Regions from separate parts of the Mycobacterium malmoense genome, predicted to be linked through region 1. Evidence: riboswitches for the same ligand, from Rfam matches in the RefSeq annotation. Region 1 holds a riboswitch; each other region holds the start of a gene.
The links. A riboswitch is a leader RNA that binds a small molecule or an ion and turns the genes downstream of it on or off. The one in region 1 is predicted to bind fluoride.

Region 1 (7,187 bases):
GGGGTTCTGATGAGTTCGCCGTCGCGGCCGATCAGAAATCCGGCGCAGTTCGACGTCACGTTCTGGCTACCGCCCGGTGGCACTGACAATGGGGTCTTCGCGACTTACTGGGCAGAGTTGGCCGATCTGCAGTCCAGCGACATCGGTCCCGTACTGGCGCTACTTGCCGACGCCGACGTCGGCGGCTACGTGGCGACTCCGGGCGGCCAATTCGGCCGGCGTGCGCATTCTCCGATCCACCGCCTGTGGGTGGATTCGCTGCAGTATCACCGCGCGGAAGACGTTCTCATGGCCTACCTGAACCGCAGAGACCGCACAGACGAGAGTCAGTCGGCCACAACGTCATAGGAGTCCACCCGCCAGACTCCATCGACCAGGCTGAGCTGGTTCCAGCACGCCGTCCGCTGGCCGATGTGGTCCAGCGAGGGATCCAGCTGCTCCAGCAAGGTGGTGTTGAACGCATCGTGTGACACCAGGACGACGGGTCCCGGCCCGAGTTCGTCCACGAGCTCGAAGAACGCTCGTCGTGCCCGCTCGGCGACCGCCGCTCGGCTTTCCACGCCAGGTGCGGAATCGACACTGCCGTAACGATGTTCGACATCATCGCGACGAAGGCCGGTCATGGGCCCATAGTCGCGGTCGTTGAGCCGGGCATCAATCGTGACCGGAACGCCGGCGGCAGCGCCGATTGCCTGCGCGGTCGCCACCGCCCGCTGCAGCGGGCTGGAGACCACCGCGGTGGGATGTCGGGCGGCCAGCGCACCGGCGAGCCGGGAGACTTCGGCGATGCCGACCTCATCCAGCGGCGGGTCGCTGAGCCCGCGCAGACGCCCCTCGGCGTTGAGCGCGGTGCGGCCGTGCCGGGCCAAATAGACCCGACTCACGCTGCCCGCGTTCACAGGCTGTCCGCGAACTCGGGCACCACCGCAACCGGGCGTGTGCTGTGGCGCAACAGGTTTCGCGCCACGGTGCCGGTCACAATGTGGCTCAGGGCCGGAACGATTCCGTGCTGCGGCCGGCCGACCACGATCAGGGTCGCGGAGCAGTCATCCGCGGTCTTGAGAAGCGCCTTAACCGGATCGCCGTTCAGAAGGTGATAGGTCCACGGCACATGGGCGGCATCGAGGGCTTCCCCAACATGCTGGCGCTCGGCGTCGAGCCTTTTCTTGGCAGCTTCGGCCGACTCGGTCGAGGTGCCGGAGATGGGGCTATCTGCCATGTCCACCACGTGGACGACATGGACAGGCACATTCAGGGCGCCGGCGAGTTCAGCGGCAAAGAGCACCGCCGCCCGGCTGGCCGGGTGGCGGTCGTATCCGACGACCAATGCCATGGCGGACTCCTTGCCCACAGCTTGCCAGGTAACACAGGAGCCATCAGCCGGGCCGGCGGTTCGGGCGGGCTGCCCAGGCGGAGATCCATCGCCTCGGTACAGGCTAGCCGCTCGGCCCGGGTGGGGACCAGCGTCAACGCGATTGACCCGGCCTGAAAAAGCCGCGTAGCCTGGACCGAAAACAGGCGGTGGGGCCCGCATCCTGCAATCAAGGGATTGCCCGGCGGTTGCCAACGGTCCCTGGGAACTGATCAGCTCCGGTTGTGCGGCGTGCCAGCGAGGCACGTCGCCAATCGGAAATCGACCCAGGAGGCGACTATGAATCGAGTACAACTGCCATCGCGCCTGCCGTCCCCTGGCCAACTGCTGGCGCACTCGGTGCTTTCCCCACCGTCCCGTATTGCGATCGCGGGCGACTGGCATGCCGACACCAAATACGGCGTCGCCGCGATCGAACATGCCGCCAAGCGTGATGCGACGGTGCTGATTCACCTGGGTGACTTCGGCTACAACTTCACCGACGACTATCTGGATTCGCTCGATGATGCGCTTGACCGCTGCGGCATCGTCTTAGCTTTCGTCGACGGTAACCACGAGAACTTCGATCGGTTGTTAAGCTGGCCCGTCGATGCCGACGGCTTGCGGTACCTGCGCGAGCGCATCGTCCACTTGCCGCGAGGATTTCGATGGCAGTGGGCGCAGACCAGTTGCTTGGCCCTCGGTGGCGCCTATTCCATCGACCGCTTTCTGCGCAAGCCCGGACAGTCGTGGTGGCCCCAGGAGTGGCTCACGTCGCAGCAAGCTCGTGACGCCGCGGCCGATGGACCCGCGGACGTGATGTTCTGCCACGACTGTCCGGCCGGCATCACGGTTCCGGGCGCCGCCCGCGACCGGTTCGGGTTCCCGGCACGAGAGCTGCGGCGTTCCGAGCTTTACCGGGCACGGTTGCGGTCCGTCGTCGATGCGGTTCGTCCAGCCCGGCTGTGGCACGGGCACTTTCACCACCGCTACCAATCCGTACTCTGCGGTGACGGATATCGCACTGTGGTGGACGGTTTGGGCAAAAACGGCGGTCCGATCGACAACAACATGGTGGTGGTCAATCTGGCGGAGCTGGGCGTTCATCGGCTCAGCACCAGAGACCCCGCCCGACCAGCGTCTTCCGACTTGACCAAGCGAATCGCCGTTGGTTAACTGGCATCGGCGATGGCGCCCGCCGGGAAGCACACTTTCGAACCGCCGTAAGGCTGATGGCACCTGCGAACGCAAGGAGTCGCAGGTGGTTTGTGTCCTTTGTCGTGCCAGCCCGGTGCTCTCGGCGGCGCCGTGATGAGATCGGTAGATGACTCGTTGGTCGAATTGCGTTGCGCTGTAGCGATCGTCCGCAGGGATGCGGTGCTGCTGTTGCAGCGCGATCTGGGAGACTGGGTGCTGCCTGGCGGTCGTCCCCGTCCGCACGAGAGTATGGGCTCATGCGTGCGGCGGGAGGCTCGCGAAGAGACCGGCCTGGATGTCCAACCCGGTGGCTGCGCTCTCGTCCTGGAGGTCAACGACCCCACAACTCGTCGACGGATCGTCGAATTGGTCTTCCTCGCAGACAAGTTCGATTCTGGAGCAGAGATAACGGGTGAGCCGGGGCGGTGGCCAATGTGGGTGCCTTGGGAAGACATGAAGGACGTGGCGCTGCATCCGCCCATCGGCGGTTTCCTCCGCGAGCTATCGCGAGGGGACGGTAAACACGCCCGTTATCTGGGCAACTTGTGGCGCCCGGGGTCGATTATCTGATGACAACACTGCCATTGCCGGTCATCCAGGGGTTGCAGGTGATCACCGTCGCCGGTGGGGCGCCGGGAGTCAGCGGCTTCATCGCCTGGTTCGAGGCGCGTCTTCAAGGTCGTCGCGGGCCGCGGATCCTGCAGCCGTATTTCGACCTCCTAAAACTCTTCGGGAAGGAGACGCTGGCACCGCACGGCGCGGGTCCGTTTTTCCGGCTGGCACCGCTGGCATCCTTCGCCTGTTACCTCACCGTTCCGATGCTGATCCCCGTGCTCACCAGTTACGCGTTGCCTCTCGGCTACATGGGCGACATCCAAGGCGGTGGCCTGATTCTGGCATTCGCCAGCTTCCTGGTGGCGGCCGCCGCCGCCGAAACCGGCGACGCCTACGCGCAGTTGGCGTCCAGTCGTGCCAAGACGTTCGCGGCCATCACCGAGCCGGTGGTGCTGCTCGTGGTGTTCACGGTGGCGTTGATCACGACGACCGACCTGCCGTATGTCCTGGGAGCCACCGTGCGCAGCGGCCCCGACCAGATCGTGCGTCCCGCCCACCTGTTGGCCTCCGCAGCGCTGTTCCTGGTGATCTTGTACGAGACCGCACGCATACCGGTCGAAACGCACACCGGCACAACAGAATTTGGGATGATCGAAACGGGACGCCCGTTCGAGCATTCCGGACCGGATCTAGCCCTTCTGCATTGGGGCGCCGCGGCCAAGCAATTCGTTCTGTATGTGATCTGGCTCAATGTCTTCGTTGCCCCGTGGGGGATGGCGTCAACTACCGACGTCACCGCGGTCGGATTGGCGATCCTCGCGCTATTGGGTAAGGCCGCGCTGCTGGGTTGTATCGTCGCCGTCATCGACAACAGCTACGCCAAGCTGCGACTGTTCAAAATCACCGAATTCGTCTCGGCCGCCTTGCTGTTGGCGATCCTGGCAGTATTCACCCTGTACTTGGGAGGCGGCTGATGATCGTTCTGGCGACCACTGAGTCCGTTCCGACCGTATACGAAGGCATCGCAAACACGGTGGCGCTGATCGTGCTGCTGCTGGAGTTCGGAATGCTGCGCGCCGCGCTGCTGCGTGGGCAAGTGCGCCTATACGCCGGGCAGTCGCTGGCCGTCAGCGTATTGGCCGCCGTCGTCGCATTCGGGCGCGACGTCCCCGAACTGTATGCGCTGGCGGTTCTTTCGCTACTGCTGAAGGTAATCATCGTGCCCCTTTTGGTGGTGGGCCTGCTGCGCGAGGCGAACGAAGAGATCGCCGGCAGCGGCGCGCTTGGGGTGGCGAACGAGGTACTGATCTCCATCGCCGTGGCGGCGTTCGGGTTTTTCGCCGTCGGTGTGCTCGGCATCCATTCCCGCGTGCTGCCCACGGCCGCGCTGAGCCTGTCGGTGGCCGTGATCTTGGTGGCCTTCATCCTGATGATCGTCCGGCGCGACGTCGTCAGCCAGGCAATCGGGTTCTTCTCACTGGAAAACGGGGTCTCGCTGGCCAGCCTCGTGGTCGCCGCCGGGATGCCGCTCATCCTCGAGGTCGCGTTCTTATTCGATCTGTTGGTCGCGGTGGTGGTTTTCGGGGTGTTGATGCGCACCCATCACCGACGAACACAGTCACTGTCCACCCAGACACTTGACCGGCTGCGGGGATAGCCCATGTCCGTATTGATGGTGGTATTGGTCGTCATGCCGCTGGGCACCACGCTGGTGTGCCTCCGCGCCCCGCATCGGGTTGCTGCGGCGGTGACCGCGCTGAGCGGTGTCGTTGCGTTTGTGCTGGCCGCCGCGCTGGTGCCGGCCGGTATCGACCACACCGTCACCGCGCTGCGGTACTTGAGGGCCGATTCGTTGTCGTTGATCTTTCTGCTCGGCACCTGTTTCCTGTACGCCACCGTCGGTATCTATTCCGTCGGCTACCTCGCCGACGAGGAGCGCGCGGTGCGTGCGGGAACGGCCGAGCAGCAAGCCTCGTTCGCCCGCCACAGCGCCCGGTTCTACGTTGGCTTCAACGCATTTGCGTGGTCGATGATTTGTGCGCCGTTGGTCAACGGTCTGGCGCTGTTGTGGATCGCCGTCGAAATCACGACGGTCATTTCGGCGCTGCTGGTCGCGTTGGACAACACCGAGGGCGCGACCGAGGCGGCATGGAAGTACGTGCTGATTGCGTCGTCCGGGCTCGGGATTGGCCTGCTCGCAACCATCTTTATGTACTACGCGGGCGCACAGGTGTTGGGGCAGTCTTATGACTTGGCATTCGATCCGCTGATCAGTGCGGCCCACCAATTGCCGCAGACTCCGGTGCGATTGGCTTTCGTGCTCGCGGTGGTGGGGTATGGCACCAAGGTCGGTTTTTTTCCGGTGCACACCTGGCTGCCCGACGCACACGCCGAGGCGCCCACTCCGGTGTCGGCGCTGCTGTCGGGGTCGCTGCTGGCGGTGAGCTTTTACGCGATCCTGCGCTATTACCAGATCACCCTCGCCACGTTGGGGCCGCGCTTCCCTCAGATGGTGCTGTTGGTCTTCGGCGTGCTGTCGTTGCTCTTGGCTGCGCTGTATCTGCTCGAGCAGCGGGATATCAAACGGCTGCTTGCGTATTCGAGCGTCGAGCACATGGGCATACTGGCGATCGGCATGAGCTTCGGTGCGCCGATCGCCCTGTCCGGCGTGCTGCTGCACGTCCTGGCCCACGCCGCCGCGAAGGGCAACGCGTTCATGGGCGCGGGCGTGCTGGTGCGCAAGTTCGGCACCAAGGAACTAGGCCGAATGGCCGACGGCATCGGGGTCCTACCCTGGTCGGGTCCGCTGTTTTTGATCGCCGTTCTGGCGTTATCGGCCATGCCGCCGTTCGGCCTGTTTCGCAGCGAATTCCAGATCGTCGCCGGCGGATTTGCCCATCCCCGCAATGCCGCCGCAGCGGCCCTCGTCTGCCTGGTCACCCTGGCGTTTCTCGGCCTGACTCTTGCAACCACCCGAATCCTCTTCCGCCCCAGCCGGATCGACCCGACCACCACCGAGCCCTCCCAGATTCCCGGTGAACCCAGCCGCTGGATGGTGACACCCGTCGTCGCAGGGGTAGTGGTGTTGCTGATTCTGGGGCTTGCGCCACCGTCGGATCTGGTCAGCCTGCTCAACCACGGCGCCACCGAACTCGCGACCGGTGCACAATGACCTCCGCTACCACGACCGATCTCATTGACCTGCCGCTGGCGCGGTGGCGCGCGCAAGTGGTCGAACACGTCGGCGCCGGCGATCGCTTCGCCGGCGTGTATGCCTCCCATGATGCGAAAACGGCCCAACTGCACGCCCTCCTGGTTGGCGGTTCCTGGGTCAGCTGCCTTCGAACGCGATTGACACCGGACGCCGACGGCTCGATGTCCTACCCATCGCTGACACCCGAAGTGCCATCGGCATTTTGGTATGAGCGAGCTCTACACGACCTGTCCGGCGTGGTCCCGATCGGGCACCCCAGGCTCGAGCCGCTGCTGTTGGCCCGCCAACCCGGACAACCTTCACCGCGGCCCGGGTACGTTGACCGCGCTGCGCTCGATCGCCACGTCCACTCCAGCGCCACCGAACCGCGTGGCCCGGTGGATGTCGGCGGCGGCGGCGTGTTCACCTTGCCGCTTGGTCCGGTGCGGTCCGGAGTGTATGAATCCATCGAATTCCTCATCGAAACCCCCGGCGAGGACATACCCCACCTCAACATCCGGCCGCACTACAAGCACCGCGGGATTGCCAAACGGTTCGAGACATTGCCCGTCGCCGACGGGATACTGGTCGCGGAACGCGTGGAAGGGATCGCGTCGGTGGCGCATGCCCTGGCCTTCGCCCATGCCGTAGAGAATCTCACCGGCGCGACTCCGCCGCGGCGGGCGCGACTGGTTCGGGTGATCCACGCCGAACTGGAGCGCATCGCCAACCACCTCGACGTGGTGACGCGGCTGTGCGACTCCGCCGGGATTGCCGTCCCTCTCGCGCGGTTCGGCTGGCACAAAGAGAGCATTATGCGATTGACATCTGCGCTGTGCGGCAACCGATTTGGTCGGTCAGTCGTGCGTGTCGGAGGAATCGGCGCCCAAC
Region 2 (7,187 bases), 920 kb from region 1:
CTACCACGCGCGCATACCGGGCGTCACCGGCGGCTACATCGGCGTCGACGTCTTCTTCGTCATCTCCGGCTTCCTCATCACCGGGCTGCTCTGGCGCGAGGTCACGACGACCGATGCCGTTCGGCTCGGCCGCTTCTACGGCGCCCGCGCCCGCCGCCTGCTGCCGGCCGCGGCCGCCGTCGGCGTCGCCACCGCGATCGGGGCGGCCGTGGTGCTGCCGCCGTTGCAGGCGCGAAGCGTCTTCACGGACGGCATCGCCAGTGCGGCGTATGTCGGCAACTACCGGTTCGCCATGCAGGGCACCGACTACCTGGCCTCCGACCTCCCGCCGTCGCCGTTCGAGCACTACTGGTCGCTGGGTGTCGAGGAGCAGTTCTATCTGATGTGGCCGGCGCTGATCATCGGTACCGCGTGGTTGGCGCGCCGCGTGCGCGGCGGCACCGCATCGCGGGCGACGCCGTATGCCGTCGTCCTCGGGTGCGTGGCGGCGGCGTCGCTGGCGGCGGCCGTGGTGTGGACCCGCACGTCGCCGCCCTGGGCGTTCTTCTCGCTGCCCACCCGCGCCTGGGAGCTGGCCGCGGGCGGTCTGGTGGCCCTGTCGATTCGCCAATGGCGCAGGCTGCCCCTGCTAGCCGCGGCGATCGCCGGATGGGGTGGTCTGGGCCTGATCGTGCTGACCTGCACCCAGCTGGGACCCGGCACCCCGTACCCCGGCACGGCGGCCCTGCTGCCCGTGCTGGGCACCGCCCTGATCATCGGCGCCGGGCGCGTCACCGGCGGCCTGGGGGCCGGTCGCGTGCTGTGCCGGCCCGCGGTGCGGGCGATCGGCCGGGTGTCGTACTCGTGGTACCTGTGGCACTGGCCGGTGCTGCTGCTGATGCCACCGCTGCTGGGCCTGCCCGCGGGCCTGCCGGGCCGGCTCGCCGCGGTCGTCGTCTCGGCCGGACTCGCGGTGCTCACGCTGCATCTGGTCGAAAATCCCGGCCGATTCGCGGCCGCCCTGCGCCGGTCGGCGAAGGCCAGCCTGGCCGTGGCCGGGGCCGCCAGCGCGGCCACCGCGTGCGCGTGCGTGCTGCTGCTGAACGTGGTACCGGCGCCGGCGGGGCACGGAACGGCCGCGCCCAAGGCCAACATCGTCGCGCTGCCCCCGGCGAACGCCCCCGCCGTCGGCCCGCAAGACGCGACGGTCCAGCAGGCGCGCGACGCGGTCGCGGGGTCCGCGGGCCTGCGTGCCGTGCCGTCCAACCTGGACCCGCCGCTTGCCGCGGCGCCCGCCGACAAGGCGGCGGTCTTCGTCAACGGCTGCGTGCGGTCGTGGCGCGATGTCGGCCAACCCGAGTGCGCGACGGGCGACACCGCCTCGCCGACGACGGTGGCCCTGGTCGGCGACTCGCACGCCGCGATGTGGCAGCCCGCGTTCCAGCAGCTCGCCGAGCAGCGGCATTGGCGGCTGGAGACGCTGGCCAAGGTGACCTGCCCGCTGCAGGAGCTGCGCATCACCAGCCCGTACCTGGGCCGGGAATACACCGAGTGCGAACAGTGGCGCGGCCAGATCATGGCCCGGTTGACGGCCGAACACCCGCGGCTGGTCGTGCTGGACATGAGCCGGCGCTACGGCGGGGATTTCGGCTTTGTGTCCTACGACCCGGCGTGGATCGGCACCCTGGCCGACACCGTGAAACGGTTGCGCGGCAACGGCGCGACCGTTCTGGTCCTCGGGCCGGCCCCGGATCCACACGGCTCCGTGCCCGCGTGCCTGTCGGCACACCTGGACGACGCCACCGCCTGCGCGCCTGCGCGCCCGGTCGCGGTCGACGACGGCGGCGTCGTCGCCGAGCGGGCGGCGACCACCGGCGGCGGCGGGCACTACGCCGACCTGACGGAGCTGTTCTGCACCCCGGACCGCTGCCCGGTGATCGTCGGCAACACCCTGGTGTTCCGCGACGACAACCACGTGACGACCGAATACGCGCGACTGCTGGCACCCGTGATCGGCGCGCTGGCGGACCGCGCCGTCGCGGGCGGGTGAAACCGTAATGAACTTCTGGTCGCGGACGATCGTCCTATCAGGGAAAGGTTTTTGGAGGTTGTGAGATGACTTCGCTGCTGCTGGTCTGCATCGCGGCGGCCGCGCCACTCGTCGGCGTCGGCCTGATGCACTTGCAAGCGCGCCTGGAGCGATGGGACTACGAGCGGCACGCGGAAGACTGAAGCGTCTGGCTCGAAAAACGTTCTGCGACTGAAACTTTGGCCTACTGGTGGTCTGCCTGACAGCTGGATGAGCGGCACACTCTCGCCCACCAAAGATCGCCGCACCGAAGGGTAAACACGATACGGGTCGGATCGTGGTGCGCCACGGCTGCGAGAACGTCGATCCGGCTCGGATTCCGCAACGCCAAACATCTTGTGCCGCAGAACCGGATATGAGCTATCGACGGCGGTTCGACCGCATGCTATCTTTGGCATTAGGCGATGAAGCACCGCCTTGAAAGGCCATCCCGGCTAATGGCTTCTACTCATACGCAGTAGAAAGTGGGTGGATGGTGATGCTCAGCATTGTGCTCTTGCTTCTCTTTTCCCGGTTTTATGCATGCTGGCCGCATTCGGGATGCCGTCGACGTCAGGTTGCTTGACCATGGCGATGACTCGCTCCAGCAATCGGGCTGACGATCAGATCGTAGATAATCCGCCCGCGCCCGGGAATCGCCGAAAATAACCGTCGCGATAGCCGATAGCCCAGCGCGCGGGTATCAGGCCACGCATTATCTCACGGGCCAATCACGGTCTTTATCGAAAGTGCTTACGCGACAGTACCTTTGACGAACTTCGATTTGGTAAAGGTGTCCGACCGAAATTCGGGTCGTTTGGCCAGCGTCAGCCACAGTTTTCGATCTGCCTTAAAGCGAAAGGGGAGGATCCATGTCTTTTGTGACCGCACAACCGGAAATGTTGTCAGCGGCGGCGTTCGACTTGCAGGCGATTGGGTCTGCGATGGCTGCTCAGAATGCGGCGATTGCGGCCCCGACCACGGGCGTGGTGCCCGCTGCCGCCGACGAGGTTTCAGCGCTTACCGCGCTGCAATTTGCCACTCACGGCGCGATGTATCAGGCGGTCGCTGCCGAGGCGGCGGTGCTGCACCAACTGTTGGTCACCACCTTGGCTACCAGTGCTGGATCGTATGCGGCCACCGAGGCCGCCAATGCCGTCACATTGAACTGACGTCCTCGGAGGGGATAGCGAGATGGACTTCGCGGTGTTACCGCCGGAAATCAATTCCGGCAGGATGTATGCAGGGCCCGGTTCGGGCCCGATGCTGGCCGCCGCGGCGGCTTGGGACGAGTTGGCCGCCGACTTGTATTCCAAGGCGGCATCTTGCGGATCGGTGATCTCGGGGCTGACCGGTGGGCCGTGGCTGGGGCCGGCGTCGGTGTCGATGACGGCGGCCGTTGGGCCTTATCTGGCGTGGATGATCACGGCGGCCGCGCAGGCCGAGCAGGCCGCCACCCAGGCCAAGACGGCGGCGGTGGCTTACGAGACCGCCTTCGCTGTGACGGTGCCTGTGCCGCTGATCGCGGCCAACCGCAGCCTGTTGATGGCGCTGGTTGCGACCAATTTCTTGGGGCAAAACATCCCGGCGATCATGGCGACCGAGGCGCACTACATGGAGATGTGGGCTCAAGACGTCGCCGCGATGATCGGTTATGCCGCCCACTCGGCGACCGCCGCGGCCTTGACGCCGTTTTCGGCGCCGACGTCAACGACCAATCCGGCGGGGTTGGCCGGTCAGGCGGCCGCGGTGGCCCACGCCGCCGCAGCCGGGGCGGGATCGGGCGTATCCCACGTCATGTCGGTGGGCCCACACCTGATGTCCGCGGTGCCACAAGCGCTGCAGGGTCTTGCCTCGTCGACGTCGTCGGCGTCGCCCTTGTCGGGGCTGTTGGGCCTGGCGAGTGGATCGGGCTCCTCGGCGTCGTCGTTGCCCTCGCTGACCTCGATTCCGTCGTACTTTGGCCCGCTCGCCTCGTTGGGGGGTATGAGCACGTCGACAACGAGCGCGACGATGTCGGCGAACTCGGTCAGCACCAACCTGAGGAACGCGGCAGCCAACCAGGAACGGCTCGTGCGTGAGGAGGCCCAGGGACTCATCCGCGGGGGCGCACCCGGAGATCTTGGCGGACTGCGCTCCGTGGGCCTCGGCGGTGCGATCGCCAATGCAAGCCTGGGCCAGTCGTCGTCGATTGGGGCGCTGTCGGTGCCCCAGCGCTGGGCCGCCGTCGCTCCAACGGCGATCCGCCCGCTCGCCGCGGCATTGCCGATAAGCAGTGTTAGCGCCGCCCCGCAGGCGTTGACGGGGTCCGCCGGTAACACGTTCAGCGACATGGCCCTTGCCGGCATGGCCGGCCGCGCCCTCGGCGGCGCGGCCGGTCTGGGCCACCGTGAAGGCGTCGGGGCCAGCACAGGCAAACCGCTCGAACCAGCGCAGACCTCACCGGGGGGCGCCGGAACGGGAATCGCCGCCGAGCTGCGCGAGCTCGCCGAACTCCGCGACCGGGGAATCCTGACCGACGAAGAGTTCGTCGAGCAAAAACAACGCGTCCTGGGTCGCTAATCACCGCTTCACACCATCAGGAGTGCCACAAGATGGCCATCAACTACCCGTTCGCCGACGGTGACGCCCACGGCGCCACCATCCGCGCAAGCCATAACCCACCGTCGCGAGGGGTGGGAATGTTGAGAACGCTAACGCTCGCCACGGCGCTCGCCGCAGCCGTTGCCCTGGCCGCACCCGCCCGCGCCGACGACCCTGAATTCCTGACGCGTCTGGAAAGAAGCCACGTCAGCTACGTCTCGCCATCCGACGCGCTCGCGTGGGGACGCTCCGTATGCGACCAATTACGCGACGGCCAACCACTTCCATCGGTGTTCTCCGCGCTTCAAAACGGTGGTGGCTTCACCAACCGCGATGCCGGGGCGATCATCGGGGCCGCGACCAGCGAGCTGTGCACCGACCAATATCAGACGGCGATGGATTGGGCCCGCGGCCAGCTGGGCTGAGCATGCGCGGCAAATGTCTTATCCGTGAAGGATTCTCGGGAGTTTACAGATAATCCACCGCTGCTGGCGTGCCTCGCAGTGGCCGCGTCAGTCGCTGGAGTTGGTTTGCCGAACCCGCGAGAGATCTGGAGCGATGGGATCATGAACGGAATGCAGACGACTGAAACGTCAGCACAGCCGGCCGCCCTACTCACCTAGACAACTGCGCGCGGATGAGCGGCGCGATCCGGTCCGCCAGATACTCGTGGCCCGCGTCGGTCGGGTGCACGCCATCCACCCCGATCAGGTCGGGCCTGCCGACGAACCATCCTTCGGCGATCGGGTCGACGAACGCCGCTCCCGCACCCCCGGCCGCGGCGTGCAGCACGTCGCGAATCTGCAGCATCGACTCGGGAACGGCGGCGGTTGGCCACGGCGGCCCGATCACCAAGAATTTCGCCGCCGGCGCCAGGCGGCGCGCCAAATCGAAGGCGCCGCGGGCCCTTTCGGCCACCAGCTCGGGATCGACGCCGTCGTCGTTGCGGGAGCCGAAGAACACCACCAGTGCGTCGTCGCGCTTGGCCGCCCTGGCGGTCAGATCCTCGAACACGCTGCCGTGGTCACCGCGCACGAAATAACCGGCCCTGCCCTCGGCCGCCACGTCGGCGGCGATCCGCACGCCTCGCGCGGCGAGGCTGTGCCAGGCAAGCGCGGTCCATGCCCTGGGGCCCAGGCCGCCCTCATCGGTGCCGGTGGTATAGGAGTCGCCGATCACCGCGACGTGGTTCAGCCGGGAATCCAGGGTCAGTGTGTCATAGGCCCGCACCCGGGCCGGGCATGGCGAATATTCACAGACGACGCCGGCCAGAAAAGTCAGGCTGATGACTAACGTGGCCAGCCGACTCACCGCTACCTCCCCTGGGAACCGCCGCATCCGAATCAACGGAATCGTACGGGGAAACGACGGGAACCGGCTGGCAACCCGCTGAATCGGCGCTGGGCACAAAACGATTCGCGTACCCACGCGGGTGTCAGACCGCGCGGGCCGAAACCGCTTCCAGCCCACCGTCGATCGGATGCAGCTTGGTGCTTGCCGGTTCGCCGTGCTCGGTTCTCGCGTCCGCGGCCCGGACGTCGACCATCCTGCGCATCCACCGGCGGGCAGGCTCTTCGACGAAGTGGTACAGCAGGATTGAACCCCCCACGGCGATCGCGAGCAGGCCGACGACGTTCCATTTCCACGGATTGTCCTGCGGCGTCAACTCGAATTGCTCGACGGCCCATCCCCAGGCGGTATGCACCAGCTCGTGCACCATGTACAGGCAAAACGAGATCTGCCCGCCGTAAACCATGAGCCGCGTCGACAGCAGCCTCGGCAGGCCGCCCGCGCCGACCGCCAGCGTGATCACCAGCGGAACGAACAGCACGTCGACCACGCCGCCGCTGTCGTTCTCCACGACGCCGGTTATCGGGTGCGCGTCAAACCAGTAGAGAACGGCCCCCATGGCCACCAGGAGAAGCAGGGCGACGTACCCCGCGACGAGGCGGGAGCGATCGGTCGGCCGCAACCTGCGCACGGCGGCGCAGGCCAGGGCGCCGGCGGTGAACTGCGTCACGATCCGCGGCAGCCAGCTCCACGGGGTGTAAAAGTGGCCGCTGGCCAGCAACATCACCACCGGCGGCAACGACGCCGCGAAGGCCAGCAACATCAGGCTTCGCGCCCTCGTGGCCTGCTTCATCCGCAAGATCACCAGAACGAGCAGGCCGAAGAGCAGGTAGGCCAGCCATTCCGCGCTGATCGACCAGGCCGGCCCGTCCCAACTGGAGTCATCGAAGAACGGCTGGAACCACAGCTGCACCAGTAGGACCTGGCGTACGTAGCTGACCGCGGTGAGCTGGCCCGCGTCGGGCGACGGCACGTGGCCGACGTGCAGGGTGAAGATCACCCACAGGACTGCCAGGTGCAACGTGACCAGGTACACCGGCCACACCCTGGCCAGCCGCAGCCACAGGAAGTGCAGGGTGGCGCGCGTCGACCATGCCCGGCCCATGCGGTCGAGGTAGTTCCACGTCAGCACGAACCCGCTGAGGATGAAGAAGAGGTCGACGCCCTGCGCGCCGCAGTTGAGTACCGGCGCCAGCGCGTCGCGGAA
Region 3 (7,187 bases), 1.4 Mb from region 1:
AGCAATCCCCCCGCCACGATTGCGGCCGCGAAAACGCTCAGGGTGACATGGCCGCCGCCGAAGCGGTCGCTGAACTTGCCGCCGACTATCCGCGCCAGCGATCCCACCAGCGGCCCAATGAAGGCGATCTCGGCGGCGTGCAGCGACGCCTGCCCGTAGCTTTCCCCGCCGGCCACGAAGTTGTGCTGGAGCACCTGGCCGAACGCGAACGCGAAACCGAGGAACGAGCCGGAGGCGCACAGGTAGAGAAACGAGATTCCCCACGCGTCGGGCACCGAGAGAATGGATCGCAAGTTGCCCAGTGAAATGCCGGTGCGATGCGCGACGATGTTATCCATGCACAGTGCCGCACCAACACCGCCGAGGGTCAGCAGCACCAAGTAGATCGCGCATACCCAGTACGGCGCCTCGTGTCCCGCGGTCGCCAGCACCACCAGCCCGACCGCCTGGATCGCCGCCGACCCGAGGTTGGCCAGCCCGCCGGTCAGACCCAGCGCAAAGCCCTTGAGCCGCTGCGGATATAAGCCGTCGACCTTGGCCAGCGACGCCGAATAGTTGCCGCCGCCCAACCCGGTTAACGCGGCGCACACCAGATACGGCCACAGGGGCAACCCGGGATGGGCCAACAACACGATGGCCCCGACGGTGGGGATCAGCAGCACCAACGACGAGAACGTTGTCCAGTTGCGGCCCCCGAACCAGTTGGCGGCCATCGAATACGGGATGCGCACGAGCGCACCGACCAGAGACGCGGTGGCGCCCACCAGCAGCTTGTCGCCGGTCGAAAAACCATAAACGGACTGCGGCATGAACAGCACCATGACCGACCAGAGGTACCAGACCGAGAAAGAGATGTGCACGTTCACAACCAGCCACACCAGGTTGCGACGGGCGATGGCGTCGTTGCCGTTGTGCCAGGCCACGACGTCTTCTGGATTCCAGTCGGTGATGCGCGAACGCGCCATGCGTCATTTACCTTTCACGGACGATGTTGGGGCGACCATCAAACCGCCGAAATATGTGGCGGGTCGACTTTGATTGGGCTCATTCATGGTTCATCGACAGCCGGTCGAAAGAGACTGAAGTGTTTGGTGTTTCACGTCCTGAATGCCGGCCGCCGATCCAAACCGGGAGCACGGAAGCACCCGCCAGCCCGCGGCCGGAGTCGACGACGCCGCACGGGCGCAGGCGGGACCTTGATCGTAGGTATCGACAAAGATTGAACGGCCACTTACGGTCCTCCTGCGTCACACCCGGCTCCGCAATTGGTCAGCCGGGCAATGGTCTGTTCCGCAGGGACTGTTGGCCGTCGATGCTTGACGCGCGGTTATGGCGAGCCCCACCGCCATTGTGCGCCGTCGAGCCGGCGACGCACCTTTAAAACTTTCGTGATCTTATTGCTTGACAGTCAAGCTGACTTGTGATGAACGAACAACCGGCCATGGCCGATGCACAGGAGATTTCCAGCTGATTGGAACATTACATCCAGACGCGTTCGCCTTATAACCGCGGCGAAGCGGGCAGCCCGGCCGGGTGCCGGCCGAGCGATTGCCGGGGCACGTAATGGCTCGGCGGTGGTGCCGCCAACGGCACGTATCGGTTTGAAAAACGTCGGGCGCCGAGGGCGGTTCCGAGCGCGTCCGAAGGCCACGGGTGGTGTCGATCACAACCGGCAGTGCGTTTCGACAACGCGACGGCCGCGCCATCGGTGGCCCAAAGTTATTGCCGAACAACGGTATTGGGGCAAGGTATCGATCGAGGCTTGCGGCGGTCACCCGAGGCGGTGCGCCGTCACAGTCCAACGGGATGGCCTCGCCGCGCTTGACCAAAGCCGATTTCCGTTGCTTAACTGACAGCGGCGATGGAGCCCGCCCTGAACCGCCAATACGGCTGATGGCCCCTGCGAACATAGGAGTCGTAGGTGAAGCGCGCCAACATTGGCCTGCACCCTCCGGTTGAGTTGCGCTCCGCCGTCGCTGCCGCGCGCACAGATACGATGCAGTTTACTGCGTTAACCCGGTCAGACGCCTGGGTGTTGCCTGGCAATCCTTGCCATCGATATGAAAGCTGATATAATGCCGCGCCCGAAAGGTACGCGGAAAATCGGGTGGCGCGTCCACCGCGGGCCTCGCGAGCCGGCCGCGAGCCCCCGCCTCGCCCACCCGCACACAATCCACGCAAAGACCGAATTCGGACCGCCGACAATAAAGGAGTAGTCACATGGAATTCGACGTGACCATCGAAATCCCCAAGGGAGAGCGCAACAAATACCAGAGCGACCACGACACCGGCCGCATCCGACTCGACCGCTACCTGTACACCTCGATGGGGTATCCGGCGGATTACGGCTTCATCGAAGACAGCCTCGGCGACGACGGCGACCCCCTCGATGCTCTTGTCTTGCTGCCCGAGCCGGTCTTTCCCGGTGTTGTGCTCGCCGCCCGCCCGGTGGGCATGTTCCAGATGGTCGACGAGGCCGGCGGCGACAACAAGGTGCTGTGCGTGCCGGCCGGCGATCCACGATGGGACCACATCACCGACGTCGGCGACGTGCCGTCGTTTGTCCTGGATCCCATCGAGCACTTCTTCGTGCACTACAAGGACTTAGAGCCGGGCAAGTTCGTCAAGGCCGCCGACTGGGGCAATCGGGAAGCGGCAGAAGCCGAAGTCACGCGATCCTTCGAACGATTTCGCGCCAACGGTCACTGACGCCCGTTCCCGGCGTTCTGAGAAACACTTCTGAGAAACACGGTGTCGGCCCTCGGTTCCGTACATCGCGGCCAGGCTCGCGTATTCGCTCGGATCGCCGACCGGGGTGCCGGTGCCGTGCGCCTCGACCAGACCGATCGTGGCCCTACGTTTTGCTGATATGCCCGGGCTCTCCGGATTCGGCGGCCTTCGCGGGGTCCTCGATCACGTGGTACGCCGGGTCGATCATCGATATCGCCCGGTTGCCGGCCTGGCGGGCCTTTCCGGTGATCCGCAACAGCTGGCCGGGCTGGATGTCGGCGCCGCCGTGACCGGGACGGAAGGTGACGGTCATCTCGCCGCTGCTGTCGCCGACGACGACGTGCCGGACGGTCCGCCCGCGTTCGGTGACGTCCTGGACCTCATTGACCCGTCCCTCGACGGTGGCGCGCTGCCCGGAAATCAGGCCCGCCACCATGATCACCGACGGCGGGCGCTCGGGGTGTTCGTAGGCCTCGACGTTCTGGTCTTCGCCCCGGGAGACCCAGGCCTCGAGGTTGTCGACTTCGTGCTGAACCCACTGCTCGAAGCGATCGGGGTAGGCCTCCCTGACCCGGGATTCCACGTCGTAGGGCACGATCGTCGCCGCGGCGTCCGGCATGAGGCTGACGGCCCGGGCGATCTTGTCCGCGGTCCGGTCATGCAGCAGCCGCCCCAGCAGCGGCGCAAACGTTCGGCGCGGCAGCAGCACCGTCACGTTGGTGTCCGGATGTTCGTCGCGCGTTTTCGCGACCAGCACCTGCGCGGCTCGGTTGATGCGCCGGTCCGGGCAGTCCACGACCCGCAACGGGATGCCGAGATCGAAGTGATCCCAACGCTTTCTCAGCTGTGCGGCATACGCCTCGTCGACCATGAAGTGCACCGCGGTCAGCTCGTCGGCCCGCAATCCCTTGCCATACCGCAGCGCCTCGATCACCGCCAGGTCCACCGAGTTCACGAAGAGGAAAACCCGGTGCCTGGCGTACTTGACCAACTCCGGGCGGTCGGTGCGGAACAGCTCGAGAATGGCCGCCTCGGCGCGATATTCGCGGTTGAGCCGCATCAGCGCGAACACCAACAGCGGGAAGATGACGACGACCAGCCACGCGCCCTCGGTGAATTTCGCCACCGCGAAAATGCCCACCACGATCGTCGACAGGATCGCCGCGGACAGGTTGATCGCCAGCCGGTGTCGCCATCCCGGTTCCCGATGAGTCAGATGGTGCTTGGTCATCCCGTAACCGGCCATCGAAAATCCGGTGAACACGCCGATCGCGTAGAACGGCACCAGCGCGCTCACCGAGCCGCCCGTCACCAGCAGTAACGCCACCGACAGCGCGGCGAGCGTCATGATGCCGTTTGAAAACACCAGGCGGTGACCGCGTTTCGTCAGCTGCCGCGGCAAGAAGCGGTCTTCGGCGACGAAACTGGCCAGCGCCGGGAATCCGTTGAAACTGGTGTTGGCGCCGGTGAACAAGATGGCGGCGGTCGCCGCCTGGACCAGGACGTAGAAGATGTCGCCAATTACCCCGTTGCCGAAGACCGCGCGGCCCACCTGCGACAAAACCGACGGATATTCGGTGAGATAAGGCGTGGCGTGGGTGACGTAGGCCAGGTAGGCAACACCGGCCAGCAGGAAGCCCAGGATGGCGGCCATGGCGGTAAGCACTCGACTTGCGTTGCGGCCCTGGGGTTTCCGGAAGACGTCAACCGTATTGGAGATCGCCTCGACCCCGGTAAGCGACGACCCGCCGTTGGCGAACGAACGCAGCAACACCAGGATCGTCGCGCCCATGACCAGGCCGTTGCCCTGATGGACGGGCACCGTCCCGGCCATGTGCGCGGGATCGTAAACCGGTAGGTCACCGAACACTTCGCGGATGACACCGACCACGATCGTCAGGCCGATCATGACGATGAAGGAGTACGTCGCCAACGCGAACTGCCAGCCCGCTTCCCTCAGCCCGCGCAGGTTCAAGTAGCAGATCAGGAGCACCGCGGCGATGGTGATTTCCAGGCTGTAGTGACCCAATGCGGGGATCGCCGACACCACCGCGACCGTCCCGGCCGCCGACTGCACCGCGACGGTGACCACATAGTCGATCAGCAGCGCCGCGGCGGCGATCTGCGCCACCCGGGGTCCGAAGTTCTCCCGCGCCACGATGTACGAGCCGCCCGCCCGCGTGTAGGCCATGACGACCTGCCGATACGACGCGGCGACCAGCACCAGGATCAGCAGGATGACGCCGGTGACGGGCAGCAACAACACGAACGCGGCCAGCCCGGCGTTCGGCAGCAGTTCGATCAAGATCTGCTCCGGGCCGTAGGCCGTCGACGAGATCGCGTCGGGCGAAAGTGCGCCAAGGGCAACCCGATTCGACAACTTCTCCGACGTCAGGTCCTCGGTGATCAGTGGCTTTCCCAGAAAAATGCGCTTGGCGACGTCCCCAACCGACAATGGGATGCGCAACTTGCCCGCCGAAGTTGTCACGACCACCTTCCTTACCCGAGAGTCGAACGGTTGGGAAGCGCTTGGCTGACGCCTCCCGATGCATTCTGCCGTTCGCCCCGCCCCAGGGCACGCGGCCGGGCTAGGTCAGCCGTCGGACCGCGGCGGCGATGCGCTCGTCGGTGGCGGTCAGCGCAACCCGCACGTGCCGGTCACCGCCCGGGCCGTAGAAGTCGCCGGGCGCCACCAAGATGCCGCGGGCGGCCAGCCATGCGACGCTGTCCCGGCACGGCTCGCCGCGGGTGGCCCACAGGTACAGGCCGGCCTCGGAATGGTCAATGCCAAAACCGGCCGAGCGCAGCGCCGGCAACAGGGCGGCCCGCCGCCGTTCGTAGCTCGCCCGCTGCAGCCGCTCGTGAGCGTCGTCCTCCAGGGCGGCCACCATGGCGGCCTGCACGGGCGTCGGCACCATCATCCCGGCGTGCTTGCGCACGGCCAACAACTCGGCGACCAGGCCCGGATCCCCGGCGACGAAGCCGGCCCGGTAGCCGGCCAGCGACGAGCTCTTCGACAACGAGTGGATCGCGAGCAGGCCGGTGTGGTCACCGTCGCAGACCGCGGGATGCAGCACCGACACGGGCGCTGGAGCGTCCCAGGCCAAACCCAGGTAACACTCGTCGGACGCGATGATCGCGCCCCTGTCACGCGCCCAGCCGACGACCTTGCGCAGGTGGTCGACGCCCAGGACACGCCCGGTCGGGTTGCTCGGCGAGTTCAGGTACACCAGCGCCGGGGATTGCGGCCCCACCTGGGTCAGCGAATCCGCGCGCAGCACCCGCGCCCCGGCCAGCCGGGCCCCGACGTCATACGTCGGGTACGCCAGCTCCGGCACGACGACCACGTCGTCGGGCCCCAGGCCCAACAGGGTCGGCAGCCAGGCGATGAGCTCCTTGCTGCCGATCACCGGCAACACCGCCGCCTCGGTCAGCCCGGTGATGCCGAAACGCCGGCGCAGCGCGGCCACCGCCGACTCACGCAGCCGCACGGTACCGGCGGTCGCGGGATATCCCGGCGCGGAACTCGCCGCCGCCAGCGCCTCCCGGATCAGTGGCGCGACCGGATCGACCGGGGTGCCGACGGACAGGTCGACGATTCCGTCCGGATGAGCCGCGGCCTGCGTTTTCGCGTCGGCCAGGGTGTCCCAGGGGAATTCCGGCAGGGACGCCGAGACGGGCGGCCGGGCCCCTCCGGGCTTTTGCGGCACCGGCCCGCTCAGTCGCCTTCGCCCTGCGGCTGCAGGTCCTTGACGGCTTGCGGGTCGTTCTCGGTCATGCCGACCTTGGCCGCCCCGCCGGGCGAGCCCAGCTCGTCGAAGAAATCGGCGTTGATTTGCGTGTACTGGCTCCACTGTTCGGGCACGTCGTCTTCGTAATAGATCGCTTCGACCGGGCAAACCGGTTCACAGGCACCGCAGTCGACGCATTCGTCGGGGTGGATGTACAGCATCCGCGCGCCCTCGTAGATGCAGTCGACCGGGCACTCCTCGATGCATGCCTTGTCCTTGACGTCGACGCAGGGCTGGGCGATCACGTACGTCACAGGCGTCTCCTCAAGGTCTCCTCCATGTATTGCCTGGTGTTGGGGCTGCCACCGGGCTCGCCGCGGCGATCCGGCCGCTTCAGAACAAAGCTCTCGGTTACTGATACTAGACGTTGCACATACACGTCAACCACTCGGCACGCGCGCACGGTTTCCGGGAAGGGGCAAGCCGAGCTGCCCCGCTGGATAGCCGGGCCGCTCAGCCCCACCAGGCCCGGCCGGGGAAGTGCGTTGAGCGACAACGGCACCCGCGAGCTGGCCGTCAAGCCGCGCGGCGCCGCGCATGGTGATCCGGCGGCGCCGCGCAACCAGGTCACCTGGCGCTCCAGGGGCCGTTGTGACGGGTCTGTGCCCAAATCTGCTGTCGCCGTTGGATCTTGGGTTCACCACGTTGCGCAACCGGGTGGTGATG

Region 2: linked by a shared signal. The riboswitch ahead of K3U93_RS20800 (PE family protein) and the one ahead of K3U93_RS00660 (universal stress protein) in region 1 are both predicted to bind fluoride.
Region 3: linked by a shared signal. The riboswitch ahead of K3U93_RS18410 (inorganic diphosphatase) and the one ahead of K3U93_RS00660 (universal stress protein) in region 1 are both predicted to bind fluoride.

What each region holds. Positions count from the first base shown of each region.
Region 1 covers NZ_CP080999.1:128,674-135,860, reverse strand. The annotation lists gene K3U93_RS00670 (hypothetical protein) at 10-348, shown strand; gene K3U93_RS00665 (histidine phosphatase family protein) at 327-884, opposite strand; gene K3U93_RS00660 (universal stress protein) at 896-1,333, opposite strand; fluoride riboswitch at 1,361-1,435, opposite strand; gene K3U93_RS00655 (metallophosphoesterase family protein) at 1,652-2,527, shown strand; fluoride riboswitch at 2,527-2,600, shown strand; gene K3U93_RS00650 (NUDIX hydrolase) at 2,663-3,118, shown strand; gene K3U93_RS00645 (respiratory chain complex I subunit 1 family protein) at 3,118-4,077, shown strand; gene K3U93_RS00640 (hydrogenase) at 4,077-4,760, shown strand; gene K3U93_RS00635 (proton-conducting transporter transmembrane domain-containing protein) at 4,764-6,275, shown strand; gene K3U93_RS00630 (hydrogenase large subunit) at 6,272-7,187, shown strand, end outside.
Region 2 covers NZ_CP080999.1:4,524,895-4,532,081, forward strand. The annotation lists gene K3U93_RS20795 (acyltransferase family protein) at 1-2,029, shown strand, start outside; fluoride riboswitch at 2,460-2,522, shown strand; gene K3U93_RS20800 (PE family protein) at 2,920-3,219, shown strand; gene K3U93_RS20805 (PPE family protein, SVP subgroup) at 3,242-4,609, shown strand; gene K3U93_RS20810 (DUF732 domain-containing protein) at 4,642-5,055, shown strand; gene K3U93_RS20815 (Rv0518 family GDSL lipase) at 5,246-5,941, opposite strand; gene K3U93_RS20820 (acyltransferase family protein) at 6,066-7,187, opposite strand, start outside.
Region 3 covers NZ_CP080999.1:4,030,255-4,037,441, forward strand. The annotation lists gene K3U93_RS18405 (MFS transporter) at 1-965, opposite strand, end outside; fluoride riboswitch at 1,849-1,910, shown strand; gene K3U93_RS18410 (inorganic diphosphatase) at 2,221-2,709, shown strand; partial or broken gene K3U93_RS25735 (hypothetical protein) at 2,758-2,853, opposite strand; gene K3U93_RS18420 (APC family permease) at 2,855-5,218, opposite strand; gene dapC (succinyldiaminopimelate transaminase) at 5,319-6,440, opposite strand; gene fdxA (ferredoxin) at 6,449-6,775, opposite strand; partial or broken gene K3U93_RS25030 (PadR family transcriptional regulator) at 6,935-7,093, shown strand; partial or broken gene K3U93_RS18435 (oxidoreductase) at 7,113-7,187, shown strand, end outside.